2 regions of the Streptomyces sp. NPDC059454 genome follow, and region 2 is predicted to be linked to the other one. Evidence: predicted binding sites of a transcription regulator. Region 2 holds the regulator's gene; the other holds the start of a gene.
What was found. The regulator HspR, encoded in region 2, represses chaperone genes until heat shock. The targets are predictions, from matches to a motif close to TTGAGNNNNNNNNNCTCAA.

Region 1 (7,319 bases), on a different contig from region 2:
GCGGCGCGGTGAGCGAGTGCGCCACGAACTGCGTGATCAGCAGCGTGGCGATCATCGAGAAGACCGTGATGAAGCGCAGCTCCGTCTTGGTGTGCACGGCGATCACCGACAGACCGGTGGTGATCAGGACCGACACGACGACCAGCGCACCCAGCTTGGTCTTGATCGAGAACGGGCGTACACCGCCCCAGGGCTGCCGCGCCCCGGGGTTTCTGCGTCCGGCCGGACCGTCGCTCATGGCGTCGGCGTCTCCAGGGCGTAGCCCACGCCGTGCACGGTGCGGATGCGCTCGGCGCCGATCTTCCGGCGCAGCGCCTTGATGTGGCTGTCGACCGTGCGGGTGCCGGAGGCGTCCGCCCAGTCCCACACCTCGGCCAGCAGCTGCTCACGGGAGAGCACCGCGCGGGGGGTGTTCGCCAGGCACACCAGGAGGTCGAACTCGGTGGGCGTCAGGTGGACGTCCTCGCTGCGCACCCGCACCCTGCGCTGCGCGTGGTCGATCTCCAGTTCGCCCAGGCGCAGGATGCCGCTGCGCGGGGTCGTCGCCGCGAGGGCCGCCCGCTCCATGCGGCGCAGCAGTACGTGCACGCGCGCCGCCAGCTCCCGCATGGAGAAGGGCTTCGTCATGTAGTCGTCGGCGCCGACGCCCAGCCCGACCAGCATGTCGGTCTCGTCGTCACGCGCGGTGAGCATCATCACCGGCACCGGCCGCTGGGCCTGCACGCGCCGGCAGACCTCCAGACCGTCGAAGCCCGGCAGCATGATGTCGAGGATCAGCAGGTCGGGCTGCCAGGCCTCCGCCGTGTCCACCGCGGACGGGCCGTCGCCCGCCGTTTGCACCAGGAATCCCTCGGCGCGCAGGCGCGTCGCGATGGCGTCCACGATCGTCGCGTCGTCCTCGACCACCAGGACCCGGCGCTGGGCGCCGGGGGTGGTCGTGGCCGTGCCGTTGTGGGAGGTGTGTGTCTGCTCCATCGCCCGCCCCTGAGGTGTGCTTTTTCCGGAATCCGTGGGGTGATCCGTCGTCTGCGCATCACTGCGATTGACGCTTGAATGATCCGCGTCAGGGCAGCAGCGTACGGGGAGTCACCGTGCCTTTGCTATCCAGGGCGGACGCCGATGTGCACGACGTCCGGAACGCCCCGGGCAACGGGGATCTCTTCGGTACGCACCTGTCGGAACCCGGCATTCCGCAAGGTTCCCTCGAATTCCGGGGACGGCTTCGCCGACCACACGGCGAGTACCCCGCCCGCCCTCAACACCCTTGCGCAGGCAGCCAGTCCGGCCGCCGAGTAGAGCCCGTCGTTGTCCTCGGTGACGGTCCAGCCGGGGCCGTTGTCGATGTCGAGGCAGAGCGCGTCGAACGTGTCCGATGTCTCATTGACGTAACGGACGAGGTCCGTCTCGACGATCTCCGTGCGCGGGTCGGCGAGGGCCTTTACGGAGAGCCGGGACAGCGGCCCCGCGCGGTGCCACTCGATGATCGCCGGTTCGCGTTCCACCACGGCGATCCGGCCCCAGCGGGGCTGCCCGGCGGCGTGTGCGAGCGAGAAGCCGACCCCGAGGCCGCCGATCAGGACGTGCGGGTCCGCCGTGCGCGCGTCGAGGGCGGTCAGGGCGGCGTCGACGAGGCGCCGCTCCGAACGGCCGTCGGAGGTGTCCATCAGGAAGCAGCCGTTGGCGATGATCTGCAGCAGGTCACCGTGCCTGCGCAGCACGACCTCGCCGTACGGGCCCTCGCGGCGGTCCAGGACTTCGGGGGGTTCGGGAATGTCGTACGGGGTGGACATGCGTTCATCCTGGCAGCTTCGTTTTCGCGGCGGTCAGGGGCTTCGGGGCCCCGGGGCGGTGATCGCTCAGAGCGAACGCGGCTTCGGGAACATTCGGTGGCTCACAAGCATTGAGTCGGCATAACTCAACTTGACTGCCGAAGGGGAGATCATGGCTGCTGAGTCCACACCGCTCGCCCTGCCCGTGCTGCCGCTCGACGACGAGGTCGTGCTGCCCGGGATGGTGGTTCCGCTGGACCTGAGCGATTCCGAGGTGCGCGCCGCGGTGGAGGCCGCCCAGGCCGCCGCCGGAACGGCGTCGGGAAAGCCCAAGGTGCTGCTGGTGCCACGCGTCGACGGGACCTACGCCGCCACCGGCGTGCTGGGCACGATCGAGCAGGTCGGCAGGCTGGCCGACGGCGATCCGGGCGCCCTGATCCGCGGCCGGGGCCGCGTGCGGATCGGCGCCGGGACCACCGGGCCGGGCGCGGCGCTGTGGGTGGAGGGCACCCGCATCGACGAGACGGTGCCGGAACCGCTGCCGGGGCAGGTCACCGAACTGGTCAAGGAGTACAAGGCGCTCGCCACCGCCTGGCTGCGCAAGCGCGGCGCCTGGCAGGTCGTCGACCGGGTCCAGGCCATCGACGACGTCTCCGCGCTCGCCGACAACTCCGGCTACTCGCCGTTCCTGACCACCGAGCAGAAGGTCGCCCTGCTGGAGACCACCGACCCGGTGGCCCGGCTGAAGCTCGCCACCCAGCAGCTGCGCGACCACCTCGCCGAGCAGGACGTCGCCGAGACCATCGCCAAGGACGTCCAGGAGGGCGTCGACAAGCAGCAGCGCGAGTTCCTGCTGCGCCGCCAGCTCGAAGCCGTCCGCAAGGAACTGCGGGAACTCAACGGCGAGCAGGGGGGTGAGGAGTCCGACGACTACCGGGCCCGCGTCGAGGGCGCCGACCTGCCGGAGAAGGTCCGCGAGGCCGCGCTCAAGGAGGTCGACAAGCTGGAGCGCTCCTCCGACCAGTCGCCCGAGGGCTCCTGGATCCGCACCTGGCTCGACACGGTCCTGGAGATGCCGTGGAACGAGCGCACCGAGGACGCCTACGACATCCAGGGCGCCCAGGCCGTGCTGGACGCCGAGCACGCGGGCCTGGCGGACGTGAAGGAGCGGATCACCGAGTACCTGGCGGTGCGCAAGCGGCGCAGCGACCGGGGTCTGGGCGTCGTCGGCGGACGACGCGGGGGTGCCGTACTGGCCCTCGTGGGCCCGCCCGGCGTCGGCAAGACCAGCCTCGGTGAGTCCGTCGCCCACGCGATGGGCCGGAAGTTCGTCCGCGTCGCCCTCGGTGGCGTCCGCGACGAGGCCGAGATCCGCGGCCACCGCCGTACGTACGTCGGCGCGCTGCCCGGCCGGATCGTGCGGGCGATCAAGGAGGCCGGGTCGATGAACCCGGTCGTGCTCCTCGACGAGATCGACAAGGTGGGGTCGGACTTCCGCGGCGACCCGGCCGCGGCCCTGCTCGAAGTCCTCGACCCGGCGCAGAACCACACCTTCCGGGACCACTACCTGGAGGTCGAGCTCGACCTGTCCGACGTCGTGTTCCTCGCCACGGCCAACGTCCTCGAAGCCATCCCGGAGGCCCTGCTCGACCGCATGGAGCTGGTCCGTCTCGACGGCTACACCGAGGACGAGAAGGTCGTCATCGCCCGCGACCACCTGCTCCCGCGCCAGCTCGAGCGCGCCGGGCTGGACAAGGACGAGGTCACGATCGACGAGGGCGCCCTGCGCAAGCTGGCCGGCGAGTACACGCGCGAGGCCGGCGTGCGCACCCTGGAGCGGTCCGTCGCGCGGCTGCTGCGCAAGATCGCGGCCCAGCACGAACTGGGGGAGCGGGAGCTTCCGCTCACCGTGACGGATGCCGACCTGCGGGACCTGATCGGCCGGCCGCACCACGTGCCCGAGTCCGCCCAGGACCCGGCCGAGCGCCGCACCGCCGTCCCCGGTGTCGCCACCGGGCTCGCGGTGACCGGCGCCGGCGGGGACGTCCTCTACGTGGAGGCGTCCCTGGCCGACCCGGAGACGGGCGCGGCGGGGCTGACCCTGACCGGCCAGCTGGGCGACGTGATGAAGGAGTCCGCGCAGATCGCGCTGAGCTTCCTGCGCAGCCACGGGGCCGAGCTGGAGCTGCCGGTGGGCGACCTGAAGGACCGGGGCGCGCACATCCACTTCCCGGCGGGCGCGGTGCCCAAGGACGGCCCGAGCGCGGGCGTCACGATGACCACCGCGCTGGCCTCGCTGCTCTCCGGCCGGCTGGTCCGCACGGACGTGGCGATGACCGGTGAGGTCTCGCTGACCGGGCGGGTGCTGCCGATCGGCGGGGTGAAGCAGAAGCTGCTCGCCGCGCACCGCGCGGGGATCACCACCGTGATCATCCCCAAGCGCAACGAGCCCGACCTGGACGACGTCCCGGCGGAGGTGCTGGACAAGCTCGACGTCCACGCCGTCACCGACGTCCGCCAGGTCCTGGAACTGGCGCTGTCGCCGGCCACCCACGGCGCGGCGTCCGAGGTTCCGGTCGCCGCGTGACGGAGGTGATCGGATGAGGGAGGGCCCGGGTCCCGTGAGGGCCCGGGCCTTCACCTCGTTCGGGGCCGGTCAGCCCAGCGCGAAGGTCCGCACCCGGTCCAGGGTGCCGTTGAAGAGGTCGTGGTCGCCGACGGTCGGCCCGGTCGAGGTGTACTGCCACATCGTGTACGTGCCCCAGCCGGCGGGCAGTTCGCCCACGGTGGAGGCGTACCGGGCGATCCACAGCGGAGTGGTGGCGGCGAAACCGGCGTAGTTGCCGGTGCACTGCTTCCACCAGCTGGTGGCCGTGTAGAGGACGGCGTTCCGGCCGGTGCGGTACCGGTACTGGTCCAGGAAGTCGCGGATCCAGCTCACCATCGCGCTCTGCGACTTGCCGTAGCAGGCGTCGCCGTACGGGTTCCACTCGATGTCGAGCACGCCCGGCAGGGTCCGTCCGTCCGCGGACCAGCCGCCGCCGCGGTCGACGAAGTAGTCGGCCTGGGCGGCGCCGCTCGCCGTGTCGGGCGTGCCGAAGTGGTAGGCGCCGCGGACCATGCCGACGTCGTAGGAGCCGTCGTACTGCTGGGGGTGGTACGGGTTGGTGTAGTACGTCCCCTCCGTGGCCTTGGCGTAGGCCCAGCGGACGCCGCTGTTCCACAGGGTCGTCCAGGCGACGTCACCCTGGTGGCTGGAGACGTCCACGCCCTCCGTCCGGGTGGTGCGGACGGTGGGGAGTCCGCCGCGGCCGTCGTGGGCGAGCACGCCCATGCCCATGTGGGCGGAGCCGCGCGGAGGGGCACTGGGAGCGGATTCGGCCGCGACGGCCGGGCGGGGGAGGGAGAGCACCGCGAGCAGGACCGCGCCGGCGGTCGCGAGCGCGCGTATGCGGGGGAGGCCGGATCTGTGCACAGGCATGACGCATCTCCGAAAGGTCGGTGTGGGGCGAACCCGGAACGTGACCCACGTCCCATGTGGTGGGCATGCCACGCAATCGCCCGGTAAGGAAATTGCGCACGTGGACCACGGCGGGGGCGGGACGTCCTCCCCACTGTCCGAAAGACGTGGGAGGTGTCCCCGGCCGCCGTTGGTCTACGCCTGCGAAATACTGGTGGAGCTGCGGCGACGTCGCCACTTGGCGGGAAACGTGCCGGACCGGAAAACCGAAGCAGGGGCAGACGTGCACGAAGACGGACCCGGCGGCGAAGAGCACGCCGCCTCCCCAGAACCCGCGCCGGGTGTGGACCAGCCCGGATTCCTCGCGCTGGAACGCGAGTTGACGGTGCTGCTGCGGCGCGCCCGGGCCAGCCAGGGGGAGATGGCCCGCGCGGTCCATCCCGACCTGGAGCCGTCCGCGTACGGGCTGCTGGTCCGTCTGGATGAGTGCGGCCGGCAGCGGGCCACCGAGCTCGCCGCCTACATCGGCGTCGGCAAGGCCACGATGTCGCGCCAGCTGCGCGCGCTGGAGGAGCTCGGCCTCGTCGCCCGTGAGCCGGACCCGGCCGACGGCCGCGCCTGGCTGATCGCCCTCACGCAGGAGGGCCACGCACGGGTCCGCCGGGTCCGCGAGGCCCGCCGCGCGCGCTACGCCGGCCGGCTCGCCGACTGGGACCCCGCCGAGGTCACGGAACTCGCCCGGCTGCTGAACCAGCTGAACCGGAGCGCGGAGAAGTGACCCCGTACGGAGTACCGCTAACGGGGTGACAGCTCGGCGTACACCACCGTCGCGTCGTCGTGCGTCTTGCCGCGACGCGGCGGTACCCGGTCCGTGTCCGCCCGTTCCAGGGACCGCACCCGGTCCACCAGGGACCGGGCGCCCTCCTCGCGGACCAGCGTGAGGCAGTCCGCCCAGTCGCCCTCGTGGAACCTCTCCACCCAGCGCGCCGCACCGTCCGTCAGGGCGGCCAGGGCGCGCACCTCGCCGCGCGGCAGTGAACCGGTGACCGCGCGGGAGGCCACCGAGGGATCCGCCGCCGCCGTGAAGAAGCCGCCCTCCTTGTTGCGCAGCGTGGTGTCCACCAGGACGTGACTGGCCAGGGCCGAGCGGGGCAGCCGGTCCAGCCGGTCGTCCAGCAGCGGGGTGACCGTGCCGCCGGGGGACTCGACGAGCAGGGCCGAGTCGGACAGCACCAGGTAGTCCACCGAGGCCGGTGACCAGCGGGCCAGCGCCACCGTTGCCTGAGGCGTGCGGGGGTGAGAAAGGTCACAGGTCGCCGCGTGGCTCGCGGCGGTACGCGCGAGGGCCCGGGACAGCAGCTCGACCAGGGGAACATCCGGGAGGGAAACGGTCAGTTCGGTCAGCGCCCCGCCCAGCCGCGCGGTGAACCAGGGCACGGAATGAAGGCATCCGCCGCCGTCCCCCGGCGGCGTGACCCCGTCCAGCACCACGAGCGAACCACCCTGCCCGGAGGCCGGAAGCCCGACGCCCGCGAAGTCCTCGTTGGGGCGGCCGGGATCACCGGGCTCCGAAACAAGCTCCGTACGCATCCCGCCAGTCTGCACGAGCTCTCCACGAGGGCCGCGAAAGGCCTTCGCCGATCACCGGATCCCCGCAGCCGCGCAGGTCAGACGCCTGTTTTGGGAGGGAATGCAGTGCTCCGGGAAGACGTGGCGGCGAATATTGCCACCGCCCGCCGCAGACGTCCAACCGGCGTGCCGCGCGGGGCCGCTGCGCGAGGCGACGGAACTTGCCCCCCAACTCACCTCCGGGGTTCACTCCTTCGAGTGGCGGGTCAGGCGATGCGCATCCACTGTCCACGGTCACTGGGAGGGTCGGGGAGCGATGGGGGCGCCTCGCTGTCCGAGCACGGTCAAGAGCTCGGGGTGAACGCCCGCACCCGTTGACGGAGCGTCACCCGGATCCACGGGTACACGAGTCAGGAATGCGAGCACCGGTGCAGAAGTCGCGGCCTCGTCGCAAAGGCAAGCAGACGACCCCCACGGGGGACGCTGAGCAGACGCCCACCGTCGGCAGGGGTCGCCCCACC
Region 2 (7,319 bases):
TGAGTCTGCTCGACTCAGCTCTGTTGACCCCGCGCCGCGTGTCATGCATGCTTGAGTCCGTTCCACTCAAGTCAGCTGGAGGAATCGAAATGGCACGTGCGGTCGGCATCGACCTGGGCACGACTAACTCCGTCGTCAGCGTTCTGGAGGGCGGCGAGCCCACCGTCATCACCAACGCCGAGGGCGCCAGGACCACGCCGTCCGTCGTCGCCTTCGCCAAGAACGGTGAGGTGCTGGTCGGCGAGGTGGCCAAGCGTCAGGCGGTCACGAACGTCGACAGGACCATCCGGTCGGTCAAGCGCCACATGGGCACCGACTGGAAGATCGAGCTCGACGGGAAGCCCTTCAACCCGCAGCAGATCAGCGCCTTCGTGCTGCAGAAGCTGAAGCGCGACGCCGAGTCGTACCTGGGCGAGAAGGTCACGGACGCGGTCATCACCGTCCCGGCGTACTTCAACGACGCCGAGCGCCAGGCGACGAAGGAGGCCGGCGAGATCGCCGGTCTGAACGTGCTGCGCATCGTCAACGAGCCGACGGCCGCCGCCCTGGCGTACGGCCTCGACAAGGACGACCAGACGATCCTCGTCTTCGACCTCGGTGGCGGTACCTTCGACGTCTCCCTGCTGGAGATCGGCGACGGTGTCGTCGAGGTGAAGGCCACCAACGGTGACAACAACCTCGGTGGTGACGACTGGGACCAGCGCGTCGTCGACTACCTGGTCAAGCAGTTCCAGTCCGGCCACGGCGTGGACCTCGGCAAGGACAAGATGGCCCTCCAGCGCCTGCGCGAGGCCGCCGAGAAGGCCAAGATCGAGCTGTCCTCGTCCACCGAGACCTCGATCAACCTCCCCTACATCACCGCCTCCGCCGAGGGTCCCCTGCACCTCGACGAGAAGCTGACCCGCGCCCAGTTCCAGCAGCTGACCGCGGACCTGCTCGAGCGCTGCAAGACGCCGTTCCACAACGTCATCAAGGACGCCGGCATCCAGCTCAGCGAGATCGACCACGTCGTTCTCGTCGGTGGCTCCACCCGCATGCCTGCCGTCGCCGAGCTCGTCAAGGAGATGACCGGCGGCAAGGAGGCCAACAAGGGCGTCAACCCGGACGAGGTCGTCTCGATCGGTGCCGCGCTCCAGGCCGGTGTGCTCAAGGGCGAGGTCAAGGACGTCCTGCTGCTCGACGTCACCCCGCTGTCCCTCGGCATCGAGACCAAGGGCGGCATCATGACCAAGCTGATCGAGCGCAACACCACGATCCCGACGAAGCGCTCCGAGATCTTCACCACGGCCGAGGACAACCAGCCGTCGGTGCAGATCCAGGTCTACCAGGGCGAGCGCGAGATCGCGGCGTACAACAAGAAGCTCGGCATGTTCGAGCTGACCGGTCTGCCCCCGGCGCCGCGCGGCGTCCCGCAGATCGAGGTCTCCTTCGACATCGACGCCAACGGCATCATGCACGTGACCGCGAAGGACCTGGGCACGGGCAAGGAGCAGAAGATGACCGTCACCGGCGGCTCCTCGCTGCCGAAGGACGAGGTCGACCGGATGCGCCAGGAGGCCGAGAAGTACGCGGAGGAGGACCACGCCCGCCGCGAGGCCGCCGAGTCCCGCAACCAGGGCGAGCAGCTCGTCTACCAGACCGAGAAGTTCCTCAGCGACAACGCGGACAAGGTCCCCGGTGACGTCAAGACCGAGGTCGAGACCGCCGTCGCCGAGCTGAAGGAGAAGCTCAAGGGCGAGGACTCCGCCGAGATCCGCACCGCCACGGAGAAGGTCGCGGCCGTCTCCCAGAAGCTGGGCCAGGCCATGTACGCCGACGCCGGGGCCGGCCAGGCGGCCGGCGGCGCGTCCGCGGGTGCCGGTGAGGGCAAGGCCGACGACGACGTCGTCGACGCGGAGATCGTCGACGAGGACCGCAAGGACGGTGCGGCGTGACCGAGGAGACCCCGGGCTTCGACGAGCAGTCGCAGCAGCCCGACGTCCCCTCCGAGGAAGCCGAGCCGAAGGCCGCCGCCCAGCCCTCCGCGGAGGAGGCGGCGGCCCCGGCCGGGGACACGGGCCAGGAAGCGGCACTGGTGGCCCAGCTGGACCAGGCGCGCACGGCGCTCAGCGAGCGCACGGCGGACCTCCAGCGCCTCCAGGCCGAGTTCCAGAACTACCGGCGCCGGGTCGAGCGCGACCGGATCGCGGTGAAGGAGATCGCCGTCGCGAACCTCCTGAGCGAGCTGCTTCCCGTGCTCGACGACGTCGGCCGCGCGCGGGAACACGGCGAACTGGTCGGCGGCTTCAAGTCCGTCGCGGAGTCGCTGGAGACGATCATCGCCAAGATGGGCCTCCAGCAGTTCGGCAAGGAGGGCGAGCCCTTCGACCCGACGATCCACGAGGCACTGATGCACAGCTACGCGCCGGACGTCACCGAGACGACGTGCGTGGCGATCCTGCAGCCGGGGTACCGCATCGGCGAGCGCACCATCCGCCCCGCGCGGGTGGCCGTCGCCGAGCCGCAGCCCGGCGCGCAGACGGCTTCGCCGGCCGAGGAGAGCACCGAGGCGCAGGCCGACTCGGAGAACAAGGAGAGCGGTGGCCCGGACGAGGGCTGACGCGGGAGTCGACGCAGGGAAGGAGGGACGTCGGGGATGAGCACCAAGGACTTCATCGAGAAGGACTTCTACAAGGTCCTCGGCGTCCCCAAGGACGCCACCGAGGCCGAGATCAAGAAGGCGTACCGGAAGCTCGCCCGCGAGTTCCACCCGGACGCCAACAAGGGCAACGCCAAGGCGGAGGAGCGGTTCAAGGAGATCTCCGAGGCGAACGACGTCCTCGGCGACCCCAAGAAGCGCAAGGAGTACGACGAGGCGCGCGCGCTCTTCGGCAACGGCGGTTTCCGTCCGGGGCCGGGCGCGGGCGGCGGCTCCTTCAACTTCGACCTGGGTGACCTCTTCGGGGGTCAGGCCGGCGGTCAGCAGTCGGGCGGCGGCTTCGGCGGCGGCGGCCTCGGTGACGTCTTCGGGGGCCTGTTCAACCGCGGCGGCGCGGGGACCACGCGTACCCAGCCGCGGCGCGGCCAGGACATCGAGTCCGAGGTGACGCTCAGCTTCACCGAGGCGATCGAGGGCGCGACCGTCCCGCTGCGGATGTCGTCGCAGGCGCCCTGCAAGGCCTGTTCGGGCACCGGCGACAAGAACGGCACACCGCGCGTGTGCACGACCTGCGTCGGCACCGGCCAGGTGGCGCGGGGCTCGGGCGGCGGCTTCTCGCTCACCGACCCCTGCCCCGACTGCAAGGGCCGCGGTCTGATCGCGGAGGAGGCCTGCGAGATCTGCAAGGGCAGCGGCCGGGCCAAGTCCTCACGGACCATGCAGGTGCGCATCCCCGCGGGCGTCAGCGACGGCCAGCGGATCCGGCTGCGCGGCAAGGGCGCGCCGGGCGAGCGCGGCGGCCCCGCCGGCGATCTGTACGTCGTCGTGCACGTCGGCGCCCACCCGGTGTTCGGCCGCAAGGACGACAACCTCACCGTCACGGTCCCGGTGACGTATCCCGAGGCCGTGCTCGGCGGCGAGGTCCGGGTCCCGACGCTGGGCGGTCCGCCGGTCACGCTGAAGCTGCCGCCGGGCACGCCCAACGGGCTCACCATGCGGGCCCGGGGCAAGGGCGCGGTCCGCAAGGACGGCACCCGCGGTGATCTGCTGGTCACCGTGGAGGTGAGTGTTCCCAAGGACGTGTCGGGGAAGGCTCGTGACGCGCTGGAGGCGTATCGCGAGGCGACCGCGGACGAGGATCCGCGGGCGGAGCTGTTCCAGGCCGCGAAGGGAGCTTGATCTGGATGGACGGCCGTCGACGCAATCCGTACGAACTGACCCAGGAGACCCCGGTCTACGTCATTTCGGTGGCGGCCCAGCTCTCCGGTCTGCACCCGCAGACGCTGCGCCAGTACGACCGGCTGGGTCTCGTGTCGCCGGACCGCACGGCCGGCCGGGGCCGCCGTTACTCGGCCCGTGACATCGAACTGCTCCGTCAGGTGCAGCAGCTGTCGCAGGACGAGGGCATCAACCTGGCCGGAATCAAGCGCATCATCGAACTGGAGAACCAGGTCGCCGCTCTCCAGGCCCGCGTGGCCGAACTGGAGGGTGCCCTCGACGGGGCGGCCGCGGCGATGCGTCAGCGCGAGGCCGCGGTGCACGCCTCGTACCGCCGTGACCTGGTGCCGTACCAGGAAGTGCAGCAGACCAGCGCGCTGGTGGTGTGGCGGCCCAAGCGGCAGCAGTCGGACTGAGGCGCGGGTGTGAAGCGCCGCGGGAGGCCCGGAGGTCGAGTGAACCTCCGGGCCTCCCGGCGTATGTACGGACACGTGTGTGATTATGGTATGGCTGCGTGTCCAGATGATCCTCGCCGGATGTCCGCAGGTCTCTCACGAGTTCAGCGCACCGCGCTGTGTCCATCTCGTTAAGCGGCCGGCCTTGACGCCGGCGGGGGCTGAAGCGTTGGCTTTTCAGTCACATGGGCCGCACAGCTGTGCCCACGTCCGAAACGCACCTGAAGTGAGCCCTCGCATGCGTCGTATCGCCATATCCGTGGCCGCCACCTCCATGTCCGTCATGCTCGCCGGATGCGGCGTGCTCAACGCGACGGGGAGCAGCGACGACGCGAGCCCGAGCAAGGGCGACGACATCACCATCGGGCTGCTGCTCCCGGAGAAGGCCAACACCCGGTACGAGCAGTTCGACTACCCCATCTTCAAGACGAAGGTGGAGTCGCTCACCAACAAGAAGGGCACCGTCGAGTACGCCAACGCCGAGGCGGACGCCGACAAGCAGGCGAGCCAGATGCAGGAGATGGTCGACGACCAGGTCGACGCCATCGTGCTGGACGCGGTCGACGCGCACGCCATCGCGGACAGCGTGCAGAAGGCCAAGGACGCGGGCATCCCCGTCATCGCCTACGACCGTCTCGCCGAGGGCCCGATCGACGCGTACATCTCCTTCGACAACGCGCTGGTCGGCGAGGTGCAGGGCCGCTCCCTGCTGGAGTCCCTCGGGGACGACCTCGCCATCACCGACAAGATCGTGATGATGAACGGCTCGTCGACCGACCCCAACGCCAAGCAGTTCAAGGCGGGCGCGCTCTCCGAGCTCAAGGGCAAGGTGACGATCTCCAAGTCCTATGACACCAAGGACTGGAAGCCGGAGAACGCCCAGGCCAACATGGTCGAGGCGATCAACGCGATCGGCGCGGACAACATCGAGGCGGTCTACTCCGCCAACGACGGCATGGCGGGCGGCATCGTCAAGGCGCTGAAGGCCGCCGGCGTGACCGAGATGCCCCCGATCACCGGCCAGGACGCCGAACTCGCGGCGGTGCAGCGGATCCTCGCCGACGAGCAGTACATGAGCGTGTACAAGTCCTACCCGGACGAGGCCGAGAACGCCGCGGAGATGGCCGTGGCGAAGGTCCAGGGCAAGGACATCCAGTTCGACGCGCTGACCCGCGACCGGGTGGACAGCCCCACGGCCAAGGACATCCCGGCGCAGCTCGTGCCCGTGATCGCGCTGACGAAGGACAACATCGAGGACACCGTGGTCGCCGACGGGATCTACGACGTCTCGGACATCTGCACCGCGGAGTTCGCGGCGGCCTGCGAGGCGGTCAAGCTGAAGTAGCCGCCCGTCGGTATTCGGCCACCCGCCGGTCCTCCGACCGGCGCCGGGCCCTGACCGTGTTGCACAGCCGGTTTTGGCCGCGCATAGTTGCGCTGCGGAAAGTGGCTGAACCGGGGGTGGGATGGGCGATGGCCGGGCACGGGGCGGACGGGCATCCACACGGTGCTGACCGACTGTGCGAGGCCGGGGATCGCGTGTATTCCCGGGCCGTACGGCGCGGACGGCTGCCGCGCCGGGACGCGGAGCCGGTGCCCTGCCTGCTGGAACTGGCCCTGCTGCACCCCGATCCCGACGACATGGACTGGCTCGTCCCCACCGCCCCGCAGGAGGTCATGACCCGGCTGCTGCGCGGGATGTACGACGAGGTGAGCGCGAGCCAGCGCCGGGTCGGCTCGGCCGTCGAGGCCTTCGAGCGGTACGCCGGCCTGGGCCGCCAGGTGCCCGCCGCGCCGTCGGCGGCGGAGGGCCCGGCGATCCGGGTGCTGGACGGGCTGGCCCGCATCCAGGCCGCGATGGACGAGGCGACACAGGCGTGCACCACCGAGGTGCTCACCGTCCAGCCGGGCGGCATCCGGCGCGAGGCGGAGCTGTCGGAGGGCCTGCACCGGGCGACGACGCTGCGCGGCCGGGGCGTGCGCATGCGGGACCTGTACACGCACGTCGCCCGGCACGGGCACGGGCTGCTCAGCTATCTGGAGCTGATGGGCGACGCGGTGGAGGCGCGCACGCTGGACGAGGTGATCGAGCGGCTGATCCTCTTCGACCGCACGGTCGCCTTCATCCCCGCCAACGCCGAGCGCACCATGGCGCTGGAGCTGCGCCACCCGGCGCTCGTGGAGTACCTGGGCACGGTCTTCGACCGGCTGTGGCGGCTCGCCATCCCGCTCACCGCCCCGCTGCCCGACACCGGCATCGAGGGCATCTCGCACCGGGAGCAGTCCATCGCGGCCCTGCTCTCGGAGGGCCACCAGGACGCGGTGATCGCGGAACGCCTGGGCATCAGCGTCCGGACCTGCCGGGCCCACATCGCCCGCCTGTCGGAGACGCTGGGCGCTGCCAGCCGTACGCAGCTGGGCGTCCGGATCGCCCAGGCCGGCCTGGACGGGGCCCGGGGGCCGGCGGTCATTCGGCCCGGTCGAGAATCCCGGACCGTCCGATGAGATAGCCCAGCTGCGCCCGGCTCTGACTGCCCAGCATCGCGGCGAGTTTGGCGATGTGGACGCGTGCGGTGCGGATGTTCATGCCGAGGCAGTCGGCTATGACGGCGTCGGTGTGGCCTTCGACGAGGAAGCGGGCGATGGCGCGCTGACGGGCGGTGACGCCGTTGAGGGACGCCGGCTGGACGGCCCGGGGGTGCATGGGGGTGGCCAGTCGCCAGAAGCGGTCGAACACGTTGACCAGGTAGGTGATGACGGCCGGGTGGCGGATCTCCAGCGCGACGCTGCGCTGTCCGTCCGCGTCACCGGGAATGTAGGCGACGGCCCGGCCGATGACGATCAGACGGCCGGGGACCTCGTCCAGGGTGCGTGCCTCGGCGTCGCCGTTCAATTGCTCGTAACGGGCGACGACCAGAGGTATGTGGCGCTGGGTGTGCGGGTAGAGGACGCGGATCCGGCCGCCGCGGTCGAGGAAATCCTGGTCGCGGACCAGGGCGGCGGCCTGA

Region 1: a site for HspR is predicted at 1,901-1,919, ahead of lon (endopeptidase La). Genes of this name have one in related genera too.

What each region holds. Positions count from the first base shown of each region.
Region 1 is NZ_JBHYVC010000009.1:31,674-38,992, forward strand. Features, by position in the region: gene ACFXAE_RS08870 (ATP-binding protein) at 1-238, opposite strand, end outside; gene ACFXAE_RS08875 (response regulator transcription factor) at 235-975, opposite strand; gene ACFXAE_RS08880 (spermidine synthase) at 1,101-1,790, opposite strand; gene lon (endopeptidase La) at 1,942-4,356, shown strand; gene ACFXAE_RS08890 (lysozyme) at 4,426-5,250, opposite strand; gene ACFXAE_RS08895 (MarR family winged helix-turn-helix transcriptional regulator) at 5,513-6,007, shown strand; gene ACFXAE_RS08900 (protein phosphatase 2C domain-containing protein) at 6,025-6,819, opposite strand; gene ACFXAE_RS08905 (nitrate- and nitrite sensing domain-containing protein) at 7,215-7,319, shown strand, end outside.
Region 2 is NZ_JBHYVC010000001.1:189,177-196,495, reverse strand. Features, by position in the region: gene dnaK (molecular chaperone DnaK) at 90-1,934, shown strand; gene grpE (nucleotide exchange factor GrpE) at 1,931-2,599, shown strand; gene dnaJ (molecular chaperone DnaJ) at 2,636-3,817, shown strand; gene ACFXAE_RS00930 (heat shock protein transcriptional repressor HspR) at 3,823-4,272, shown strand; gene ACFXAE_RS00925 (sugar ABC transporter substrate-binding protein) at 4,550-5,656, shown strand; gene ACFXAE_RS00920 (LuxR C-terminal-related transcriptional regulator) at 5,785-6,816, shown strand; gene ACFXAE_RS00915 (helix-turn-helix transcriptional regulator) at 6,779-7,319, opposite strand, start outside.